DNA from 3 places in the Rossellomorea sp. GAMAL-10_SWC genome. Region 3 is predicted to be linked to each of the others. Evidence: riboswitches for the same ligand, from Rfam matches in the RefSeq annotation. Region 3 holds a riboswitch; each other region holds the start of a gene.

Evidence for each region. A riboswitch is a leader RNA that binds a small molecule or an ion and turns the genes downstream of it on or off. The one in region 3 is predicted to bind thiamine pyrophosphate.
Region 1: linked by a shared signal. The riboswitch ahead of thiC (phosphomethylpyrimidine synthase ThiC) and the one ahead of V5E38_RS15910 (ABC transporter substrate-binding protein) in region 3 are both predicted to bind thiamine pyrophosphate.
Region 2: linked by a shared signal. The riboswitch ahead of thiD (bifunctional hydroxymethylpyrimidine kinase/phosphomethylpyrimidine kinase) and the one ahead of V5E38_RS15910 (ABC transporter substrate-binding protein) in region 3 are both predicted to bind thiamine pyrophosphate.

The regions. Positions count from the first base shown of each region.
Region 1 covers NZ_CP144911.1:164,054-171,826, forward strand. Annotated here, with positions in the region: gene V5E38_RS00810 (DUF8832 domain-containing protein) at 1-760, shown strand, start outside; gene V5E38_RS00815 (hypothetical protein) at 844-1,011, opposite strand; gene V5E38_RS00820 (ThiF family adenylyltransferase) at 1,012-2,019, opposite strand; gene V5E38_RS00825 (thiazole synthase) at 2,016-2,783, opposite strand; gene thiS (sulfur carrier protein ThiS) at 2,786-2,989, opposite strand; gene thiO (glycine oxidase ThiO) at 3,016-4,107, opposite strand; gene V5E38_RS00840 (thiamine phosphate synthase) at 4,091-4,705, opposite strand; TPP riboswitch at 4,794-4,903, opposite strand; TPP riboswitch at 5,141-5,255, shown strand; gene thiC (phosphomethylpyrimidine synthase ThiC) at 5,392-7,170, shown strand; gene V5E38_RS00850 (small acid-soluble spore protein H) at 7,416-7,595, opposite strand.
Region 2 covers NZ_CP144911.1:4,732,251-4,740,023, forward strand. Annotated here, with positions in the region: gene V5E38_RS22820 (type III PLP-dependent enzyme) at 1-687, shown strand, start outside; gene V5E38_RS22825 (FTR1 family iron permease) at 858-2,354, shown strand; gene V5E38_RS22830 (hypothetical protein) at 2,344-2,718, shown strand; gene V5E38_RS22835 (FeoA family protein) at 2,937-3,167, shown strand; gene feoB (ferrous iron transporter B) at 3,161-5,161, shown strand; gene V5E38_RS22845 (FeoB-associated Cys-rich membrane protein) at 5,180-5,332, shown strand; TPP riboswitch at 5,438-5,548, shown strand; gene thiD (bifunctional hydroxymethylpyrimidine kinase/phosphomethylpyrimidine kinase) at 5,685-6,491, shown strand; gene cytX (SLC5/6 family protein) at 6,484-7,722, shown strand; gene thiM (hydroxyethylthiazole kinase) at 7,706-7,773, shown strand, end outside.
Region 3 covers NZ_CP144911.1:3,199,765-3,207,537, reverse strand. Annotated here, with positions in the region: gene hmpA (NO-inducible flavohemoprotein) at 712-1,956, opposite strand; gene V5E38_RS15920 (RrF2 family transcriptional regulator) at 2,143-2,586, shown strand; gene racE (glutamate racemase) at 2,678-3,469, opposite strand; TPP riboswitch at 3,702-3,811, shown strand; gene V5E38_RS15910 (ABC transporter substrate-binding protein) at 3,900-4,892, shown strand; gene V5E38_RS15905 (thiamine-binding protein) at 4,905-5,195, shown strand; gene V5E38_RS15900 (ABC transporter permease) at 5,195-5,962, shown strand; gene V5E38_RS15895 (ABC transporter ATP-binding protein) at 5,959-6,690, shown strand; gene V5E38_RS15890 (TatD family hydrolase) at 6,695-7,462, shown strand.

The sequences.
Region 1 (7,773 bases), 2.0 Mb from region 3:
AAGTGGATGTGGAAATATGTCCCATACAGCTTCTAATCATGAAAGTATGAATCATGAAACAAAAGAAGAAAAAGATTCAACAAAGGTACAATTTACGTTTAACAGTAATCCTGAAAGTGGTAAGAAAGTAAATCTAAACATTCAAGTTAATGATTTGATGGGGAAAACAGTAAATAAATTTGAGTTCGAGCACGAAAAATTAATGCATTTAATTGTTGTAAGTAAGGATTTATCATATTTTGACCATTTGCACCCAGTATACAAAGGTAAAGGGTTATTTACAGTCACACCGGATTTTCCAAGTGGTGGTGAATATAAATTATTTGCAGATTTTATACCTGAGGGCTCTGATAAAAACGTAAAAACAAAACTAGTACAAGTGTCAGGTGAGCAAGCTAAACCAGTTTCACTAATACCAGATAGAGTATTAACAAAAGTAATTGATGGAAAGGAGGTTACTTTAAAATTTGATAAATTGACGACAAAGAATGAAGTTAAAATGGCATTTACGATTAAGGATGCTAAAACCAAAAAAGGTATTACTGATTTACAGCCTTATTTGGGTGCTATTGGTCATGTTGTTGCGATTAGTGGTGATACGAGTACTTACTTACATGTCCATCCAATGAATGAAAAGTCAAGTGGACCTGACGCAGAGTTTATGACTAGTTTTCCTAAAAAAGGATTATATAAAATATGGGGACAGTTTAAACAAAATGGAGATGTGTTTATAGTACCATTTGTTGTAGATGTGCCATAAATTAAACAGATAAAAAGCAGGAAACCCTTTTTTTCCTGCTTTTTTATATTTTCTTAAAGTTATATATTTACATATTAATTGTTTTATAAGATATTCGGCTTAATATCTGCTGGATGACTATTTGGTTTTTTTAAACCATCAGTCTTACTAGCATCATTAAGTGATAAGTATTTAGTTTCATGTGCCCATGCAATTGAAACGAATGTTCCAACGACTAAAACTCTGTTAAAATATTGTTGTAAAAAAGTCATTCAACCTAAAACTTTGTGATAGAGTTCCTTAGCAACAGATGGTTCCTTTGTACCGTGAATGATCGCTCGACCGTCTTTAAATAAAACAATGCGATGATCTTCATAAGTACATGACAATAAATAAGGATTTACAATCAAATCATTTACTAACCCTTGTAATCTTTCAGACAGGTTAGTTAGTGTTGGGGTTTTAGAAGATGATACTCTTAGTTGGACTGCATCTCTTCCACATAAAACATATGACTTCATATGGTCATCATCTTTTAAAAATGGGTAACTTCTTATAGAGCCACATGTTGGACAATTTTTATTTTTTAATTTTTCGATGTTTATATCAGACTTTTCATGCTTCCAAACATCAATCGATTGTAAGATTGGTAAAAGTTCATAGTTAGTAAGATATTGCATGGCATAGGTTACTTGGTAGGCAGCAATCATTTGCACAATTGGACTGATTACTCCTACTGTATCGCAAGTCATATTTAAAGTTGGTATATGATTTAATAAACAGTTAAGACAAGGAGTTTTTCCTGGAATAATTGGAAATGAGAGGCCGTAGCTTCCAACACACGCACCAAAAATAAAAGGAATCCCATGCTTAATTGCTGCATCATTCACTACCATTCTAGTTTCAAAATTATCTGTTGCATCTAGTATGATTGTTTGACCTTTAATCAGCTCTTCAATATTAAGACTAGTAATATCTGTTATTAAACTAGTAATGGACACTTCACTATTAATTTGTTGAAGTCGATTTTTAGCTGCAATTACTTTAGGTAGTTTATTTCTAGCATCTTCTTCAGTATAAAGAGATTGCCTTTGTAAATTACTCCATTCAACGTAATCGCGGTCAACAATTGTTATATTTCCAATTCCTGCTCGTACAAGCATTTCTGCTATTGATGAGCCTAGTGCACCTACACCAATAATAATGGCACTGGCTTTTTGTAAGTTTGATTGGTGATCTCTTCCTAAAAATAATTCTTGCTTTGCATAACGGTTTGTCAAGAATTCACCAACCCTGTGATTGGGCTACTAGCTTCACCATAATTTTTTTCTTCAATTCTTCCTGCCTCATAACCAAGCCTTCCTGCTTCAATAGCAAGCTTCATTGCAAAGGCCATTTTTACAGGATTTTTCGCATTAGAAACAGCAGTATTTAAAAGGACTCCATCAGCACCTAGTTCCATCGCAAAAGCTGCATCTTTTGGAGACCCGATTCCGGCATCTACTATAACAGGAACATTCGATTGCTCAATGATGAATTTAAGATTTAATGGATTAATAATTCCTTTTCCGGAACCGATTGGAGATGCACCTGGCATAATCGCATGTACACCAAGTTCTTCTAGTCTTCTTGCTAGCACAACATCATCGGAAGTATAAGGTAATACAATAAAGCCTTCGTTTAATAACATTTCTGATGCCTTCAATGTTTCGATTGGATCAGGTAATAATGATTTATCACACCCAATTACTTCTACCTTGATCATATCGCACAAGCCTGACGCTTTTGCCAATCGTGCAATTCTAACTGCCTCTTCAGCAGTTTTTGCACCAGCTGTATTTGGCAATAATTTATATTTCGTTAGATCTAATTGTTCAAGAAAATTTGGTTGAGATTCCTCAAAAATATTCATTCTTCTAACAGCAAAAGTTAGGATCTCGGCTTCCGATACTTCAACAGCTTCTTTCTGGACTTCAAATGAAGGGTATTTTCCTGTTCCTAATAATAATCTTGAATGAAACGTATGATTTCCTACTTTTAACATAATTAGCCACCACCTACAAAATGTATTAATTCTACAGAATCTCCGTTAGAGAGATGAGTTAACGAATACTGTTCCTTATAAATAATTTCTTTATTTACCTCGACAATAACAATTCGGTTTTCTAATTGATATTCATTCAGCAGATCCTGAATTGTACAGGTTATGCTCGAAATATCAATATTCTTTCCGTTTAACCTTATTTCCAAAAGATTACACCCCCAAAGAGTTAAAATTAACGATTGATTTTAAATGCTTCGATCCAGTTACGATTGACTTTCCGCTTAAGGATCAAATCTCGAATTAATTTTCCAGTTGCTGGTGCAAGCAATATTCCATTTCGAAAATGGCCGGTCGCAAATAAGATTTGATCCTCATCTGGATGAGTTCCAATAAAGGGATTATAGTCGAGAGTTCGCGGTCGTAATCCTGCCCAAAATGAATCAATTTTCATGTCATCAATTTCGGGAAGCATTTTTTTAGCGCTTTGTATTAATGACTCAATCCCCCTTAAGCTAGGGTTCTCATTCCATTCGTTATCAAACATGGTAGCTCCGATGACAAGGCGGCCGTCATTCCTTGGAACAATATAATTTTGTTCATGGAAGAGAGTATGCTTTAATGCAACCTTTTCACTTTTGACAGAGATGCATTCACCTTTAACGGGAATAATTTCGTGTTGTAATCCAAGCTGTCCAAACAATGAATTACTCCAAACGCCACTTGCAACCACTATAGTTTTTGCTTCAAAATCGCCATTTGTTGTTTTAATTAAATAATGTGAATCATTTTTTTGAATCTGAAATACATGTGTATATTCAAAAATAGATGCACCTAAAATTTGAGCACTTTTGCAAAACGCATTACAGACAGAAACAGGTAATACATTCACATCGTCTTCAATATAAGCTGCTCCAATGATGTTTGGATGAATGCCAGGTATCTGTTTTTTTAACTCCTCCTGGTTATACCAAAGTGCCGAAGTTTGAGTGAGTAGCGGAGTTAATTGTTTTTTTTCTAAATCTGTATAAGCTAGTTTGAAAATGCCACCTTTTTTAAGTTCAATATCAATTCCACATAATTCTTTTAATTCTTCTTGAAGGTGAAAATAAGTTAATTGACTATTTCTAGCAAAAGTAAAAAACGACTCGGAGTGATCCCACTCGGAATGGGCACCAAGCATTCCAGCAGCTGCCTTAGTTGTTTTCTGTCCAACTTGTTGTCCTTCAAGAACTGCGACATGAATATTTTCTTTCGCTAGATAATAAGCAATGGAACAACCTATTATTCCACCACCAATTAATACAACATCAAATTTCTTGTTCATAAGCGAATTTGCACCTTTCAAAATATTGCAGCGCAGCTTCTAGAGGATTTCGGGCAGAAAATATGCCAGACATGACAGCTATACCATCAATTTCGTTCTCTTTTAGAACTTGGATATGTTCAGGTAATATTCCGCCGACTGCATAGATTGGTATAGTTAACGTTTTTTTCATTTCTGGAATTAGTTCAATCCCATTAGGTGTTAATCCATTTTTACACTCTGTTTCAAAACAATGACCGTACAGAATATAGTCAGCTTTATCATTTTCTGCCTGTATTGCTTCAGTAAGTGTGTGAACTGATTTTCCTACTCGTAAATTAGGAAAATATTCTTTTACATCAACAAGGGGAAGACCATGTCCCGGTAAGTGAATATTTGATAGGTTAGAGAAAATAGCTATATCTAAACGATCATTTAAAACAATTTTTTTCATATCTACCTTGTTTATTTTTAGTAGATTTAAGAGTGATAGTAGCTCAATTGCCGTTTTCGACTTTTCGCGAATATGTACATAGTCGACTGCATCGATTATTTGAATTATTTTTGTAGCAAGTACTTCGACTGAGTGCTGATCATCTGTAATTGCAATAAGTTCCATGGCCCAGCCTCTTTCATTTGCAAAATTTTTTCAAACAAAAAAACCACTTTCCTAAAAAAAGAAAGTGGTTACATTACACGCGAAAAAAGTATAAAATGCGCCACTTTCCTACGCAGGTACTAGCCTGTTCAGGTTTTGAGGGTTTAAAAGTAACTACCTTATTCTCAGCCCTTATCAAGGGATCCCCTAGTGATGAATATGTATGAAAATTAATCTTAGCATAGCATATAAAAAATAATATTCAATACTAAATTTATTTTTACTAGTCCAATTTTAGTACCAGAAATTGGGCTTGAAGTATAGTGAAATCAAGTGTTTTTAGGAATAAAAAAAAACCAAAATCTTTTTTTTGTTTGGAGTTTCTGTAAAAATTTAGGGAAATAAAAACATTTACATTTTAAATTTATGGGTTTATATTTAGTTTGAACAATTTAATAGATTGACTAGGGGTGTCCAATTAATTGGGCTGAGAGAGAAACGTGATTAAGTTTCTTAACCCTCAGGACCTGATCTGGTTCATACCAGCGTGGGGAAGTTAGAAATTTTCATTAATGATTACATAATTATTAATGTAGTTTTGCTAACACTTAGCCGGGTCTTAAACATAAGATTCCGGCTTTTTTTCATGCTTTAAATGGATTGGATTTCGTCCTTTTTAAACTAATTAAAAAGGGGAATGAAATCAAATGAACAATTCTGTAAATGAAATGAATTTTTCCATCATGTCTAGTTTTTCAGGAAGTAAGAAGGTATATGTTGAAGGATCTAGACCTGACATTAAGGTGCCAATGCGTGAGATTCAATTAAGTCCAACAACTGGCACTTTTGGCGAAGAAGAAAATGCTCCAGTTAGAGTATACGACACTAGTGGACCTTACACAGACTCAGCTAGCTCAGTTGATATTCGAATGGGACTTAAGGCGATTAGACATAACTGGGTAATCGAAAGAAATGATGTTGAAGAGTATGAAGGGCGTGAAATAAAGCCTGAAGATAATGGATATAGAAAAGAGTCAGATCAACATAATGTTGAAGTATTTAAAGGGTTAAAAAGAAAACCATTACGTGCAAAAGATAATGGAAATATTACTCAAATGCATTATGCTCGTAAAGGAATTATTACACCTGAAATGGAATTTATTGCGATTCGAGAGAATGTTTCAGCCGAATTTGTTCGTGATGAGGTTGCAAAAGGAAGGGCTGTCATTCCATCGAATATTAATCACCCTGAAAGTGAGCCAATGATTATCGGTCGTAATTTTCATGTGAAAATTAATGCCAATATAGGTAATTCAGCGGTTACGTCTTCAATCGAGGAAGAAGTAGAAAAAATGACATGGGCTACTCGTTGGGGAGCGGATACGATGATGGACCTTTCTACTGGGAAGAATATTCATACAACACGTGAATGGATTGTCCGAAACTCGCCGGTACCAGTAGGGACAGTTCCGATTTATCAGGCGCTTGAAAAGGTTAATGGAATCGCTGAAGATTTAACCTGGGAAGTGTTTAGAGATACTCTAATCGAACAAGCGGAACAAGGGGTAGACTATTTTACGATTCATGCGGGAGTATTATTACGCTATATCCCATTAACTGCAAAACGAGTGACAGGAATTGTATCTCGTGGCGGGTCTATTTTGGCTCAATGGTGTTTAGCTCACCATAAAGAGAATTTTTTATATACTCATTTTGAAGAAATTTGTGAAATTATGAAGCGTTATGACGTAACCTTCTCTTTAGGAGATGGACTGAGACCAGGCTCAATTGCCGATGCAAATGATGAAGCACAATTCGCTGAGTTAGAAACACTAGGTGAGTTAACGAAAATTGCTTGGAAACACGATGTTCAAGTTATGATTGAAGGACCAGGACATGTACCAATGCACTTAATTAAAGAGAATATGGATAAACAATTAGAAATTTGTCAAGAAGCGCCATTTTATACATTAGGACCGTTAACGACTGATATTGCGCCTGGCTACGATCATATTACATCAGCAATCGGTGCAGCAATGATTGGTTGGTTTGGTACTGCAATGCTTTGTTATGTAACTCCGAAAGAGCATTTAGGTCTTCCAAATAAAGAAGATGTAAGAGTAGGTGTTATTACATACAAAATAGCGGCACATGCAGCTGACTTAGCAAAAGGGCACCCTGGTGCACAAAAAAGAGATGATGCACTTTCAAAAGCAAGATTTGAATTTAGATGGCGTGATCAGTTTAATCTTTCCCTTGATCCTGAAAGAGCAATTGAATATCACGATGAAACATTACCTGCTGAAGGAGCTAAAACAGCGCATTTTTGTTCAATGTGTGGTCCAAAATTCTGTAGTATGAGAATCTCACAAGATATTCGAGATAAAGTAAAACAAGAAGAACTTCAGAATGATTCAATGATCGAAGAAGGAATGAAAGAAAAAGCGCTCGAATTTAGAAAACAGGGCGGAGAAATCTATCAATAAGGGTGTGAGCCTTATATGAATAGGGTAGAAGAAATCATAAAAGAAATAAAGAATTTGGAAAGAAATATGAGTCAGTTAAAAATCGAATTGAGCACAATTCAAAAAAATTGTGTACACGATTTCCAGAAGAAAGATACGATACAAGAATGCCTTAAATGCAGTTTAATTGAAAGCTTGTCTTGGTAAAATGAGAAACAATAAAAAACAAACCTCACAACAAAGAGGTTTGTTTTTTTACTTAAGAATTAATGTTCTGACAAACTATTGATTGAAACTTCTTCCTCTCGATCTGGTTGACCTAGCGGATAGATTCTAGCAGTTTCATTTGTTTCATCAACATGTTGAATGTAAATTGGTACTCCATTATATGTCACATTAGCCATTTCAGGTGAAGAAGCAATTTCTTGAGCTCGTTGTTTATTCATAAGGAACCTCCTCTTAATTAAAAATAGAAACCTAACATAGTATTAACCGTGATGAGATTGAGTATTCATATAAAATTCATCTTCAAAAGCACCACATTTTAAAGACTGGAGCTCTAAAAATTGAGAGAAGGTCTTTTTTTTATTGTTTTTTAAGAGAACATGCTGAAGGTAAACAAGT
Region 2 (7,773 bases), 1.5 Mb from region 3:
GCTATGTCGAATAATACGGATTCAAAATCACATGCATCTTTTGTAGATCATTGCTATGGATTAACAAAAGAGTGGAGTAATAAGTGGAACTTAGACATCACATACGTAAATGTCGGTGGGGGAATTGGAATAAATTACTTACAGGTAGATAAGCAATTTGATTGGGAAGATTTTACGGAACAATTGGAAAAAGTACTCGAAAAACATAATGACAAAAGTTGGAATACTTTATTTGAGTGCGGTCGATATCTTACTTCTTCGTGTGGCTATTATGCAGCGGAAGTCCTAGATATTAAACAAAATCACGGTGAGTATTTTTGTATTCTACGAGGTGGAAGTCATCATTTAAGACTTCCTGCAGCTTGGAAGCAAAGCCATCCATTTACTGTCATCCCAGTAGGAAAGTGGCGATATTCTTTTGAAAGACCTGAAGTAATCGATGAAAAGATTACAGTAGCCGGAGAACTTTGTACACCAAATGATGTATTAGCTAGAGAAGTCATCATTTCTAAATTACGGGTAGGCGACATTTTGCTGTTTAGCTATGTGGGAGCGTATGGCTGGGCAATCTCACATCATAATTTTCTAAGTCATCCACATCCTGAACGAATTTATGTAGACCGTGATTCTTTAATTAGACAGTATGATTTTGTAAATGAAGGAATGTCATTTGAAGTACAAAGTTAGGCTAGGTATGATAAAGCTGAGGAACTTCTTCCTCAGTTTTTTTAATTTAGTCGAAAATTGATACAAACATTAAAAATAGTTAATAAAAATATAATTGACTAAAATCTGAAATAGCTTTATTATCAAGAGGTGATAATGATTATCATTTATATTTAAGGGGAAAATCAACGATGAAGCAGGCTCTTATTAAAGTAACTTTAACAGCTTTACTATTTTTAGTTTTACCGTTTAAAACCTTTGCTGCAAGCCCTGAAGAGGATTTAACACATGCAAATTCTTTTGTAGAAAGTGCAATTCAATCTGCTCAAAAAGGAGATTTTAAATCTGCTGAGCAGGAATATAAAAAATTCAACGACGAGTGGCTTGATAAAGAGGATGGAATAAAAAATAAATCGATTGATGCGTATGGCAAAATCGAAGAAGCTATGGGAATGGTTCAGTATAACCTAGCTCAAAAAACAGTGAATCAAAATGCACTTGTTACTGCACTTAAAGAATTAGAAGAGGTAAATGAAAAGTTTATTTCTCATCAGTTCGCTAGTTCAAAATTAGATTCAAAAAGTACAGGTAGTGTAGAAGATTTAATCGAAATATTAAACAAAGCTTTAGCAGATTTAAAAGATAACAATGTATCAGGAGCAACTTCAGAGATTGATCAATTTAGAAAATCTTGGATCAATATTGAAGGTGTTGTATTAACACAATCTCAAACAGTGTACACAGACGCTGAAAGAGATATGGTAACTTCTTATGCAATGCTAACTGCTAAAACGCCTGATGTGAAAGCGGCTACAAAAACAATTACAGATATGCGTGATTATCTATTACCATTAGCGTCTAAAACTAGTTATACAATGATCGATGCTATTACTATCTTACTGAGAGAAGGATTAGAAGCATTACTAGTAGTTGTAGCATTACTAGGTTTTATTAAAAAGTCTGGACAAGAAAAGAAAAGTAAGTGGATCTGGTTTGGTGTTGGCACGGGATTAGCTGTCAGTATCATACTAGGTATCATTGTAAATATCTTATTCTCTGCAGGTGCTTTTGGAAGTAACAACTTCTTAATCGCAGGCTGGACTGGGGTATTTGCGGCTGTCATGCTCTTATATATGAGTTATTGGTTACATAGCAAATCCAATACTAAGCAATGGCAACAGTATATTAAAACTAAGAGTGATAAAGCTTTAAATACTGGTAGTCTATTATCTTTATCAATTCTTGCGTTTTTAGCAGTTTTCCGTGAGGGAACTGAAACGGTATTATTCTTTATTGGAATGGCGTCATCAATAAAACTGTCGTCATTATTAATAGGAATTGGGTTAGGATTTGCAATTTTAGCAATACTAAGCTTCTTAATCTTAAAGGTTGGTCTGAAAATTCCAATGAGACCGTTTTTCCTTATTTCAAGTATATTAATGTTCTATTTATGCTTTAAATTTGCCGGCATGGGAATTCATGGTTTACAACTATCTGGATTACTTCCAGCGACTCAGGCACCTATTCCTACAATTGATTTCTTTGCGATTTATTCAACTTGGGAGAGCTTTGTACCCCAGATGATTTTGTTGCTAATAGCTTGTATTACTGTTATTTATAATAGATTCTCAAATAAAAATAATAATAAAAGTAGTAAAAATTCAGGGGGAACGAAAAATGTTATCTAATAAAAAACTAGTCGCAGCAATGGCTTTAGGACTATCTTTAACTTTATCTGCATGTGGAACGAAAACAGACAATGCAATTAAAACTGGTTCTGATGATATGATCAAAACGATTTCAGAATTAAAAACACAAATTTCAAATAATGATGAAGTAAAGGCAAAAGATAGCGGAGAAGCCCTTGAAAAATCATGGGAAAAATTCGAAGATTCGGTAAAAGGTAAAGACAAAGATCTTTATGAAAAAGTTGAAACGCCACTTCATATTATTGAAGCAGGAGTAAAAGTATCCCCATTGAATGCAGATACACTTAACCAAGCTGGTGACGAATTAGAAAGTGTATTAAAAGAAGTTAAAGATTTAAAATAATAAACAATAATCATCGTTTTCTAAAAAAGCCTACATAGAAATATCTTTGTAGGTTTTTTCTTGATTTTATTCACGCAATTTTGGGGATTTTTTCTTAAGTTAACCTTTTCATAAAAGCAGGTAGACAATTAACTTGTCTTCACTTAAGATAAAGATATTGATAAGGATTATCATTATTAATTGTTTATATAATAAGTTTTGATCCGGGGGAATCACTTATGTTACTTTCAGAATTAAAAATAGGCGAAAAAGCAAAAATAACGGACTTGTCATCACTAGGTGAGGCAGTGAAGAGACGTCTTTTAGATCTAGGGATAAGTGAAGGGGCTATGGTCTGCCTACAATGTACAATGCCGTTCAAAGGGCCTTGTATGATTGAAAATTGCGGACAATCACTTGGCATTCGATTTCATGATGCATCTGGGATAAAGGTAGAAAAAATATGTTAAATATAGCGCTTATTGGAAATCCAAATACAGGAAAAACTTCTCTATTTAATAATTTAACAGGTACATACCAATATGTAGGAAATTGGAGTGGGGTTACCGTTGAAAAAAAGGTAGGGAGTATAAAAAATAAACTTGGAAATCTAATTGATTTACCAGGTATCTATTCTCTAAGCCCTCTTTCAAAAGATGAGGCCGTTGTTTCACATTTTTTTGTAAATGAAACATTTGATGGGATGATTAATATTGTTGACGCTGCTCAATTAGAAAGAAATTTAATGCTCACTCTTCAACTTCTAGAGTTTAATAAATCAATGATTATTGGTCTAAATATGGTTGATGTTGCTAAAAGAAGAGGAATTTCAGTTGATCCTTCTAGTATCTCAAAGATATTACAAGTACCAGTTATTCCAATTGACGCTAGATCGGGTAAGGGAACAAACGAGGTAAACGAATTACTAGAGACAATTCCTCAATCTGAAGTTGAGTTTGAAATTGATTATGGAATAATTATTGAAGACGGTATTAAAAATATTATGACACTATTACCTTCAACTTTATCTATTCCTAAAAGATGGACTGCAATACAAATTTTAGAGGGCAATAAAGAGGTAATTGAATTCATCGCTTCATCCTACGATTTTAGTAAAATTGACCAAGTAATTAAAATAACAGAGGCACAATTACACAGTGAAAAAGGTGTATCACCTTCAAAATGGATTTATTCTATAAGAAAAGAAGTCATTTCAAAATTAATTGGAAGTTCTGTAGAGAAAGAATCTAATGAAGCAGTTACATTAACTGATCGCATTGATCGATTTGTGACACACCCAATTTTGGGTATTCCTATTTTCCTAGTTACAATGTTTTTAATGTTTAAGCTTACTTTTGATTGGTTGGGGTTACCCTTATCTGACGCATTAGATGGGTTTTTATCAGGATCTGTAACGGACTGGCTAACAAATGGCTTAAATGCAATACATGCATCTGATTTTATAAAAGCAGTTGTTCTTGATGGTATTGTTGCCGGTGTTGGTGGAGTTTTAGTCTTTGTTCCACAAATTTTTATTTTGTTTTTACTAATTTCATTCCTTGAAGATTTTGGATATATGTCTCGAGCGGCTTTAGTAATGGATCGTTCGATGGAAATGGTTGGTTTAACTGGTAAGGCATTTATTCCAATGATTATTGGATTTGGTTGTAATGTACCTGGAGTTATGGCTGCAAGAACAATTGAACAGCCTAGAGAGAGATTACTCACCATTTTGTTAACACCATTAATGTCTTGTTCGGCGCGTTTACCAGTATATGCACTTTTCGTTGGAGCGTTTTTTGCAAAAAATCAAGCAATAGTTGTTTTTTCACTCTATATACTCGGAATAGTAGTTGCATTAGTATTAGCTAAGGTTTTTTCATCTACTATATTAAAGGGTGAATTTTCATTATTTGTCGTAGAACTCCCACCGTACCGTATGCCACAAGGTAAAGCTTTATTTAGAAGCACATGGGATAAAGGTAAAGGATTTATTCGAAAAGCAGGTACGTTTATTTTTGGTGGTTCTGTAGTAATATGGTTATTATCTTATATGGGACCAAGTGGTTTAGGTGTTTCGATGGATGATAGCTTTTTAGCAATGATTGGCGGAATACTTACACCAATACTTGCACCTTTAGGTTTCGGGACGTGGCAAGCAGGTGCTTCTTTACTAACAGGATTTTTGGCTAAAGAGGTAGTCGTATCTGCCATGAATATTATCTATCATGTGCCAAATGCACATTCTTTACAAGGAATATTGTCAACACAGTTTTCTGCACTTTCTGCATTTAGCTTTATGGTATTTGTCTTATTGTATGTACCATGTCTTGCAACTGTTGCGACAATTCGTAAAGAGACAGGTTCTGCTAAATGGACGTATTTCTCAGTTGGATATGCACTAGTTATTGCGTATATATTAGCGCTAATTATCTATCAAGTTGGAAGTCTCTTAGGCTACTAAAGAAAGGGGTATCTACTTATGATTGTCAATATTATAATAGGAGCTCTTATTTTTGGATATGCAGGGTGGACACTTTTACGATATATAAAGAAAACGAAAAAAGGTAAATGTGGCTCATGCTCAATCGCAAAGACTTGTAGTTCAAATTGTGATACAAATTATTCAAAATAGAAATATAGCTTTAACTAAAAAGATAAAATTTAAAGTAAACTGTCTAAATACTTGAATAAAGTAGAAGGATTAATTAAGATGATAAAGTAATTAATTTAAATAATTGAATAGTACTAGGGGTGCCGTAAACGTTCGGCTGAGATTAAGACACATAAGTCTTTGACCCTTTAACCTGATCTGGATAATGCCAGCGTAGGAAAGTGAACGGTAGAATACATATTTTGTATTCATAACATTGATTTGTTCGAGCACAAGTCCTTATGGGATTTGTGCTTTTTTTGTATTTAAAATCAAGTTTCATCTTCTATCTGTAAGATCAAAGAGTTCTATTCATGAAATAGGGGGAAGAGAATTGAAGAAAGTATTAACGATAGCAGGCTCTGATTCAAGTGGTGGTGCAGGTATTCAAGCGGATTTAAAGACGTTTTCAGCTCATCGTGTTTTTGGAATGAGTGTAATTACAGCAGTAACTGCTCAAAATACGCAAGGAGTGTTTGCAGTACAAGATATGACACCAGAGATGATTGCTAGTCAGTTAGATGCAATTTTTACTGATATTGAAGTCGATGCTGTAAAAATTGGAATGGTATCTCAAATAAAGACGATTAAAGTCATTGCTGAGAAACTAAAGCAATATAAACCAAAGCAAATCGTAGTTGATCCAGTTATGGTTTCAAAAAGCGGATTTGACTTATTAAGTCCGGATGCAAAGGAAGCTTTAATACAAAAATTGATTCCATTAGCAACTGTTATTACGCCAAATCTTCCTGAAGCAGAAGTCATTACTGGAAGAAAAATTACAACGATTGAAGAGATGAAAGAAGCTGCTATTCAAATTCACTCATTAGGTGCTAAAAACGTCCTTGTAAAAGGTGGTCATCTAGAGGGGGAGGCTACCGATATTTGTTTTAATGGCGAGGAATTTACAAGCTTTAATAGCGTTAGAATTAATACAATTAATACCCACGGTACAGGTTGCACTTTATCTTCAGCCATTACATCTAATTTAGCAAATGAACTTGAATTAAATGAGGCAATTAGAGAGGCGAAAAACTATATAACATTAGCAATCCAACATTCCTTTTCAATCGGAAAAGGGGTAGGTCCTGTACATCATTTTTACTCATTGTATGAAAAGGCAGGAGCTCAATATGTCTAATCAAAATGTAAAAATGACGAAGTGGAACTTTACAACACTTTGGTTTGGTGCGGCAGTTTCTGTAGCAGAAATTATGACTGGTGCCCTAGTAGCACCACTAGGTTTTACGAAAGGCTTGACGGCCATTTTAGTAGGGCATTTACTTGGAACATTATTGCTTATATTAGGTGGAGTCATTGGTTCTCAGCAAAGATTATCAGCAATGGAATCTACAAAAATTTCATTTGGTAGCTATGGTAGCTATTTGTTTTCGCTTTTGAATGTTCTACAGTTACTAGGCTGGACAGCAATTATGATTTTAACAGGTGCTCGCTCAATCAATTTAGTTACAATTAAAGATTATCGGTTTGACCACCTATGGGTTTGGTGTTTAGTAATTGGAGTATTGATCGCAATCTGGTTGTACTTTGGGCAAAATGCTTCAAAAAAACTTAATAGTTTAGCCGTTTGTTTGTTATTTGTCTTAACAATTATGCTCTGTTTTGTCATTTTTAAAAGTGATAAGATCCTAACCCAACCAAGCACTTCAGGATTATCTTTTGGTGCAGCCGTTGAATTATCGGTAATTATGCCATTATCGTGGATTCCATTAATTAGTGATTATACTCGTTTCGCGAAGACAACAAAAGATGGAGCGATTGGTAGTTTTATAGGTTATATGTTTGGTAGCTCTTGGATGTATATTATTGGGCTAGGCGCAGCATTAGCATTTAATCAAGTAGACCCGGTTGCTGTTTTAATGAGTGCAAATCTAGGATTATTTGCAGTTGGTATCGTCGTCTTAGCAACTGTTACAACGACTTTCATGGATGCTTACTCTGCCGGAATATCAGTTACAACCATTTTTCCAAAGCTAAATGGAAAACATATCGCCCTAATCGTTACAGCTCTTGGAACATTATTGGCCGTTATTTTCCCAATAGAGAAGTATGAAGGATTTTTATATACAATTGGTTCTTTTTTTGCACCGTTATATGCAATTTTATTAACGGACTATTTTATTCTAAAAAGAACAAATATAAGTAAATCGTTGAAGATTGATTGGATCGCGTTTATTACATGGATTTTAGGAGTTTTTATTTATCGTAAGTTTGTACAATTAGACTTCTTCCTTGGAGCTACTGTTCCAAGTATGATTTTAATTTGTGTCATTTATATAGTTGTTCAGTTTGTTATTAATAAGCTTGTTCCAAAGCAAATCGGGGGAGAAAAAAATGTTAACTATGAATGAAATGAGTCAAATTCTTGAAAGTGTGAAAGAGAAAAAGCCTTTAGTTCATCA
Region 3 (7,773 bases):
GTGATTTTGGTCGATTCTTTTTGTACGATCTAATGATAAGTGGCTTAGTATATGGCACTCTAAAAAAATACTACTCAAGTGACCTAATCGCAATTTTTGGTAGCTTTACTATACCGACAGTTTTAAAAAGAGTGGCTGTATTATTAGAGCGGAAATAAAAAAGGATGTGCTCTTAATAGAAAGTCTATAGGGAATACAATATTAAGTGGGAAATTATTGATGTTAAAATTCATTTTTTAATTTAATAACGATTAACGATTTTAAATGTTAAAGTGTTTCAACAATCTTGATATACCGATAATCTATAGTAAACTTTTTCGAAATTAAAAAATATTAAGAGCGAATTTAGAAATATAGTTTTAAATGTTTAGTTTATAAGTTGTTGTTCAATCTCAATTGACTTACAAACTGATTAAAATTCTGTTATGTTACGCTAAGTAAAGGATATTACATTAGATTTTAACGTTAAACTTTTTTAAATAATAAGTTGATTGGAATGGAGGGCTGCTCGACTCCTATGGGATAAGCGGGAAGGCTGAGACCCCGCAGGCTTGCCGAGGAGGCTCAGGTCTCGCCCCATGGAAAGCGAGCATCCTGTAATGGAAATCAACATCACTCTACTCCTTTTACGAAAATATGATAATTAATTGAGAAGATTGTCTTGCAACAGCGTAAAAAAGGATGCTCTTAATTGAGCATCCTTTCTAAATATTAACCTTGTTGAACAGGGCTTTTAGGCTCAGTGTCTAAATTCATTGCTGGTCCGAAGAATTCATAATGAATTTGTGCATCTTTAATTCCTAATTCTTTTAAGCTTGTTATAATCGCTTTTAAAAATGGTACTGGACCACATACGTAATAATCTGCATTGTCTGATTTAACATTGTTATTTAACCATTCTGCATCAATATAACCTTGCTTTTTAAAGTTATTATTTTGAAGATCTTCCTCAGATGGATTTTCATAAACAAATGATAAATTGTAATTTGTTAATTGCTCTTTTAATTGGTTTAGTTCATTTTCAAATGCTTGTAATTTACCGTTTCTTGAAGCGCTTATAAAGCTGACTTGACGATTTGGTTGATTGCTTGTAATTGACTTAGCCATACTGATTAATGGTGTAATTCCAACACCACCGCTTAAGAAAACAACATCTGAATCAGTTTCAGTATTTAAAGTAAATTCACCTGCTGGAGCAGTAATATCCAAAGTATCACCAACATTTACTTGATTGTGTAGGTAGTTTGAGAATTTACCAAGTGGTTGGTTTTCTTCAGCTTCTCTTTTTACTGAAATTCTAAAGTGATTTTTACCTGGTGCATCAGATAAGCTATATTGTCTGTTTGATAAATATTCTTCACCAGGAATTTGTGAGCGAACAGTAATATATTGACCAGGTAAGAAAGAAGGAACTGAAGAACCATCTTTAGGAACTAAGTAGAATGAAGTAATTACATCGCTTTCTTCAACTTTTTCGATGACTTTAAACTCTTTAAATTCAGACCAACCGCCTTCTTGGGAAGATGCTTCCTCATACATTTCTTTTTCGATATCGATAAATACTTGTGCAATAACTCCATATGCTTCCGCCCAAGCACCTAGTATTTCATCAGTTGCAGCATCACCAAGTACTTCTTTAATTGCCCCTAGTAAATGTTGCCCTACGATTGGATAGTGCTCTGCTTTAACTTGAAGACTGCGGTGTTTTTGCGCAATTTGTTTTACAACAGGAATAATTGTTGCTAGTTTATCAATGTTTTGTGCAGCAGCTAAAACAGTATTTGCAAGAGCAGTTTGTTGTCTACCTTGTTGTTGATTTGTATGATTAAATACATTTAATAGTTCAGGATGATTAGTAAATAAATTTTTATAGAATACTTTAGTGATTTCTGTACCCTTTACTTCTAAGACTGGAACTGTTGACTTAATAATATCAATTGTTTTTTGAGATAGCATGAAAAATCCCCCTAATCACGTTTTAAAGTAGTATTATAAATACATCTTTATCTTAGACCTAGAATTTATTTAAAGCAATATGTAAAATACATCTTTTTTGTATTTTTTCGCAAAAATGCATAAAAGTTTAAAAAAAGTTCACAATTATGCTATGATTAATCTTAAATAAAACAGTGAGGACAAGTTATGCGTTTAACAACTTATTCGGATTACTCTCTTCGTGTACTAATATTTCTAAGCTCTGAGCCACGTGAAAAATTAGTTAATATTAAGGACATTGCTGAAGCTTATGATATTTCTAAAAATCATTTAATGAAAATAATTTATAATTTAGGTAAGATGGGTTACATCGAAACAATTCGTGGCAGAAACGGTGGAATCCGTTTAGCTAAATTACCATCAGAAATAAATATCGGTGAAATAATTCGTAAAACTGAAGAAGACTTTAATATTGTAGAATGTTTTGAACACGGTAATACTTGTGTTATTACACCTGTTTGTTCTTTAAAACATATATTTAATAATGCATTAGAACAATTTTTACACGTTTTAGATCAATATACATTAGATGATATTGTAAAGAACAATGCGATGCTAAAAGATTATTTTTCAAGTAACACAAAAGAATAAATTTTTAGAAGAGCGTTCGTAATTTAAAAACACAAAAACCAACAAAGGCTTACTTTGTTGGTTTTTTTCATTTAAAGTGCTCTATTGACCTTTATAGTTTAATATACTTTACGTTTTCCATCGGTTCTTGGAATAAGGATGAAGCTATTTTACTAAAAATGGTTGGATCCCCAGTTGTAAAAAATTCATGTGAAGTGATTTCGTAGTTAGATAATATATTTTGTTGATCCAGAATTGCACTTACTTCTAGAGCTGTTTCATCACCAGAGCTGATAAGTTGGATTGATGGTCCCATCACTTTTTGGATGATTGGACCAAGTAATGGGTAATGCGTGCAACCTAGTATTAGGGTATCGATATTTGAATCAATAAGCGGTGCAAGAGTGTGTTTAACAATCTCAAATATTTCAGGTTTATTGTAGTCCCCATTTTCAACAATTCCAGCAAACTCTGGGCATGCCAAGCCTTCAATTATAACTTTGTCATTAATCCGCTTTAGTGCGGAATGATATGCTTTACTATTAATAGTAGCATTCGTTCCAATGACACCGATTTGGTCATTTTGTGTTAATTTTATTGCTGCTCTAGCACCTGGGCGGACAACTCCAATGACTGGAATTTGAAGTTTTTCTCGCATTTCATTTAAGACAACTGAAGTTGCTGTATTACAGGCGATGACTAACATTTTTATATCTTTCTCCAATAGAAAGTTAGTCATTTCCCAAGTGAATTCTCTGATTTCCGTATATGGTCGTGATCCGTATGGACATCTTGCAGTATCGCCTAAGTATAAAATGTCCTCTTTAGGTAATTGTCTAATAATTTGTTTGGCAACTGTTAAGCCCCCAACACCTGAGTCGATGACTCCGATTGGTTTATTCAAAAAATCCCCTCATTTTACTTAATAATTTGTTGATGTAGTATATTCTTTATTCATTTAAGATTTTACTATAAGAAATGATATTTTTGTTTATCATTCTCTTTTTAAAAATGTTAAAATTTCATAGTTTTATTGCTCTTATTAACAGAGTATTAAAACATTTAAACACAAGTTAAAAATAATTCGTAAATTCAATCATTATCTGTTATATTAATGAGGAAAAGTTTATATATGAGAAAAAATGTGGAGGAGCCAGTGTTGCTGGCTGAGATAGCATCCTTAAGATGTTGACTCTTAGAACCTGATCTGGGTGATGCCAGCGTAGGGAACAGTATCTCTTTTTAGATATGTTTTTTACAGCGCATTTACGTCCGGGTTAATATCCGGACGTTTTCTTTTTGTATAAACAAAAAACAAAAAGGAGATATAGATAATGAAAAAACTAGTAGTATTTTTAGTAGCTATTTGTTTAATGTTAACTGGGTGTGGTCAAGACAAAACTGCTACTACTAAAAAGCCAAAGCAATTAAAAAAGGTGACTGTCGTACTAGACTGGACGCCAAATACAAATCATACTGGGCTATTTGTTGCTAAGGAAAAAGGTTATTTTAAGGAACAAGGTCTTGATGTAGATATAATCAGCCCAGGAGAAACAGGTGCAGACCAATTAGTTGCATCTGGTAAAGCAGATTTTGGGGTTTCTTATCAAGAGTCAATTACACAAGCAAGAGTTCAAAATGTACCGATTGTATCTATTGCAGCAATTATTCAACATAATACTTCTGGATTTGCATCACCAGTGAAAAAAGGAATTAAGTCACCAAAAGATTTCGTTGGAAAAACATATGGTGGTTGGGGTTCACCGGTTGAAAAGGCTATTTTAAAATCACTTATGTCAGAAGAAAATGCGAATGTTAATAAGTTAAATATCGTTAATATGGGTGATGCTGATTTCTTTACAGCGGTAAAAAGAGATATCGATTTTGCGTGGATTTATCAAGGATGGACAGGAATTGAAGCAGAGCTACGTGGAGAAAAATTAAACATGATATATTTAACTGATTATAGTAAAAAGCTAGATTACTATACTCCAGTTTTAGCTACGAACGAAAAAATGATTAGTAAAAACCCTAAAATAGTAAAAGCGTTTGTGGCTGCAGCATCAAAAGGATATAATTTTGCGATTGATAACCCAAAAGAAGCTGCATCGATTTTAATAAAAGATAATCCGGACTTAGATAAAAAATTAGTGGAAAAAAGTCAAGAATGGTTAGCATCTAAATATAAAGATGATGCGGACCGTTGGGGTGAGCAAAAGTTATCAGTTTGGAAAAACTATGCTGATTTCTTAGCTGAAAATAAATTATTAGAAGGAAACTTTAAGCCAAAAGAAGCATTTACGAATGATTTCTTACCAGCGAAATAAGGAGGAGCAAAAATGCAAACTACTTTAATGAGTGTCCAAATTATACCGAAAACAAATAATATTGAGGATGTTATTCCAGCAGTTGATGAAGCAATTAAAATTATTGATGAATCAGGTGTAAAATATCAAGTTCAACCATTGGAAACAACTATGGAAGGCGACTTGAATCAATTATTAATGGTTGTTCAAAAAATGAATGAAAGAATGATTGAAATAGGTTGCCACAATGTAATAACTCAAATGAAAATACTTTATCAACCACAAGGTATTACGATGGATGTGTTAACGGAGAAGTACCGTTAATGAAATCTAAAAATATAAAAGGATGGCAACCTATCGTTGTCATCCTGCTTTTTTTAATTTGCTGGCAGCTAAGTATTAAAATTTGGAAAATCGAATCTTGGTTATTACCAGGACCAATCGCAATCTTTAAAGAAGGAATGAAATCAACTAATTCACTACTTCCTCATATTTCTTCTACAATTCAATTAACGATTATTGGTTTGTTAATTGGTAGTTTATTAGGATTTTTAATCGCATTTCTATTGCATTTAATTCCAGGTGTTAGGGAAGCTTTTTACCCATTATTAATTCTTTCGCAAAATGTACCAATTATCGTATTGGCACCGCTTTTAATTATTTGGTTTGGATTTGGTGTATTACCTAAATTAATTATTATTTCTCTTGTTTGTTTTTTCCCTGTTACAGTTTCAGCGTTGGATGGTTTCCGACAAACACCAAGTGAACTAATAAATTATATGAAAATGGCGGGAGCATCCAAATCACAAATTTTTTGGAAAGTTGAATTGCCTTTTTCTCTACCTTCCATTTTTTCTGGCTTAAAGATTTCAGCGACTTATAGTGTTATGGGAGCAGTTATCTCTGAATGGCTAGGAGCGAAATCTGGAATTGGGGTCTATATGACTTTAGCTTCATCTTCATTTAGAACAGATCGAGTATTTGTTTCAATTTTTATCATTATGTTTTTAAGTATGCTTTTCTTCTTCCTAATAGTTGTAATTGAACGTTTTACTGTTAAATGGAAAGTTAAAGGGGAGAAACGGAAATGACACTACAAGTGGAACAATTATCAAAGAGTTATAGCGGTCATCAAGTATTAGAAAATATATCCCTTTATGTAAACGAGGGTGAATTTGTATCGATTCTAGGTCCATCTGGTAGTGGGAAAAGTACGTTGTTCCATCTTATTGGAGGTTTAGTAAAACCAGATTCTGGAGAAGTAAAGTTAAATGGGTCGATAATAAATGGAGAACTTGGTCATGTTAGTTTTATGCCTCAGGATCATTCATTACTACCTTGGAGAACAGTATTAAAAAATATTGTTTTGTCACAAGAATTAAAACATAAGCCTGATGAAAAATTGGCAAGAGACTGGCTTAAAAGAACTGGCTTAGAAAACTATGAGAATGCTTACCCTCATGAATTATCTGGTGGTATGAAACAAAGAGTTTCATTTTTAAGGTCTCTACTAGCACCGCAGTCGTTCATGTGTATGGATGAGCCTTTTTCAGCTTTAGATGAGTTCACTAGACTTGAAATGCAGCAATGGCTTTTATCAATTTGGGAGGAGCAACGACGATCAATTTTATTAGTAACACATAATATTGATGAAGCGTTGTTAATGTCTGATCGAATTTATATATTTTCTGACAAACCTGCCAAAATCAAAGAACAAATCATAGTGCCATTTCCAAGACCACGTAAAAAAGAAATATTATTAAGTGATGAATTTACGGAATATAAAAGAAAAATCTATTTGGCTTTAGAGAAGGAGTAATACGATGAAAATGATAGATGCTCATATTCATTTAGATTCTTATGATACTAGTCAAAGAGAAGAAATATTAACTAATATACAAAGACACGAAATCGAAGCGCTCATTTCGGTATCAATGGATTTAAAATCTAGTAAGAAAAATTTAGAGTTGAAATATCAAAATAATAGTGTATATCCAGCATTCGGATTTCATCCTGAACAACAAATCCCTTCTGATGAAGAGGTTGATAAATTAATTGAATGGATTAAGAACCATCAGGATGAAATGGTCGCAATCGGAGAAGTTGGATTACCATATTATAAGAATTTAGAAGAAGAGATTGATTACGTACCTTATATTATATTACTAGAAAAATTTATCTCGCTTGCAAAAGAGTTAAATAAACCAATCATATTACATGCAGTATATGAGGACGCCGAAACCGTATGTAATCTATTAGAAAAATATTTTATTAAAAAAGCCCATTTTCATTGGTTTAAAGGTGACGAGGTTACAATAAATCGGATGATGAAAAATGAGTATTTTATCTCGATTACACCAGATGTATTATATGAAAATGAGATTCAAGACTTAGTAAAAAAGTATCCTTTAGAATTAATGATGATAGAAACAGATGGTCCTTGGCCATTTGAAGGGCCTTTTGAAAATGAGTGGACACATCCAAAATTTATGCATCAATCAGTTGCAAAAATAGCTGAGTTAAAAGACATAGATCTGTCAAGTGCATATAAAACTTTATATGAAAATACTAAGAGGTTTTATAGTATATAAAATAAGAAAATCGTTTTCCGACTGGAAACGATTTTTTTCACGTTGTTGAAAAACAACCTTGTCAATTAAATTAGCAAATTTTCGTAAAAGATTTTTTTATTTTAATTTTAGATAGGTAATAAGAGCTAAAATAAAATCCCCCTATAGCAGAGCATCTATCCTAATTTACAGATAGGCCTTTTATCTACTATAAGTAGGATATAAAGTATAACTTTCAATTTAGATAATCAGATTCTTTACAAGCAAGAAAATAGAGAAATGAAAAACTTAAGCTTCAATGTAAATACCAAAACCGGCATGTCATTAGAATG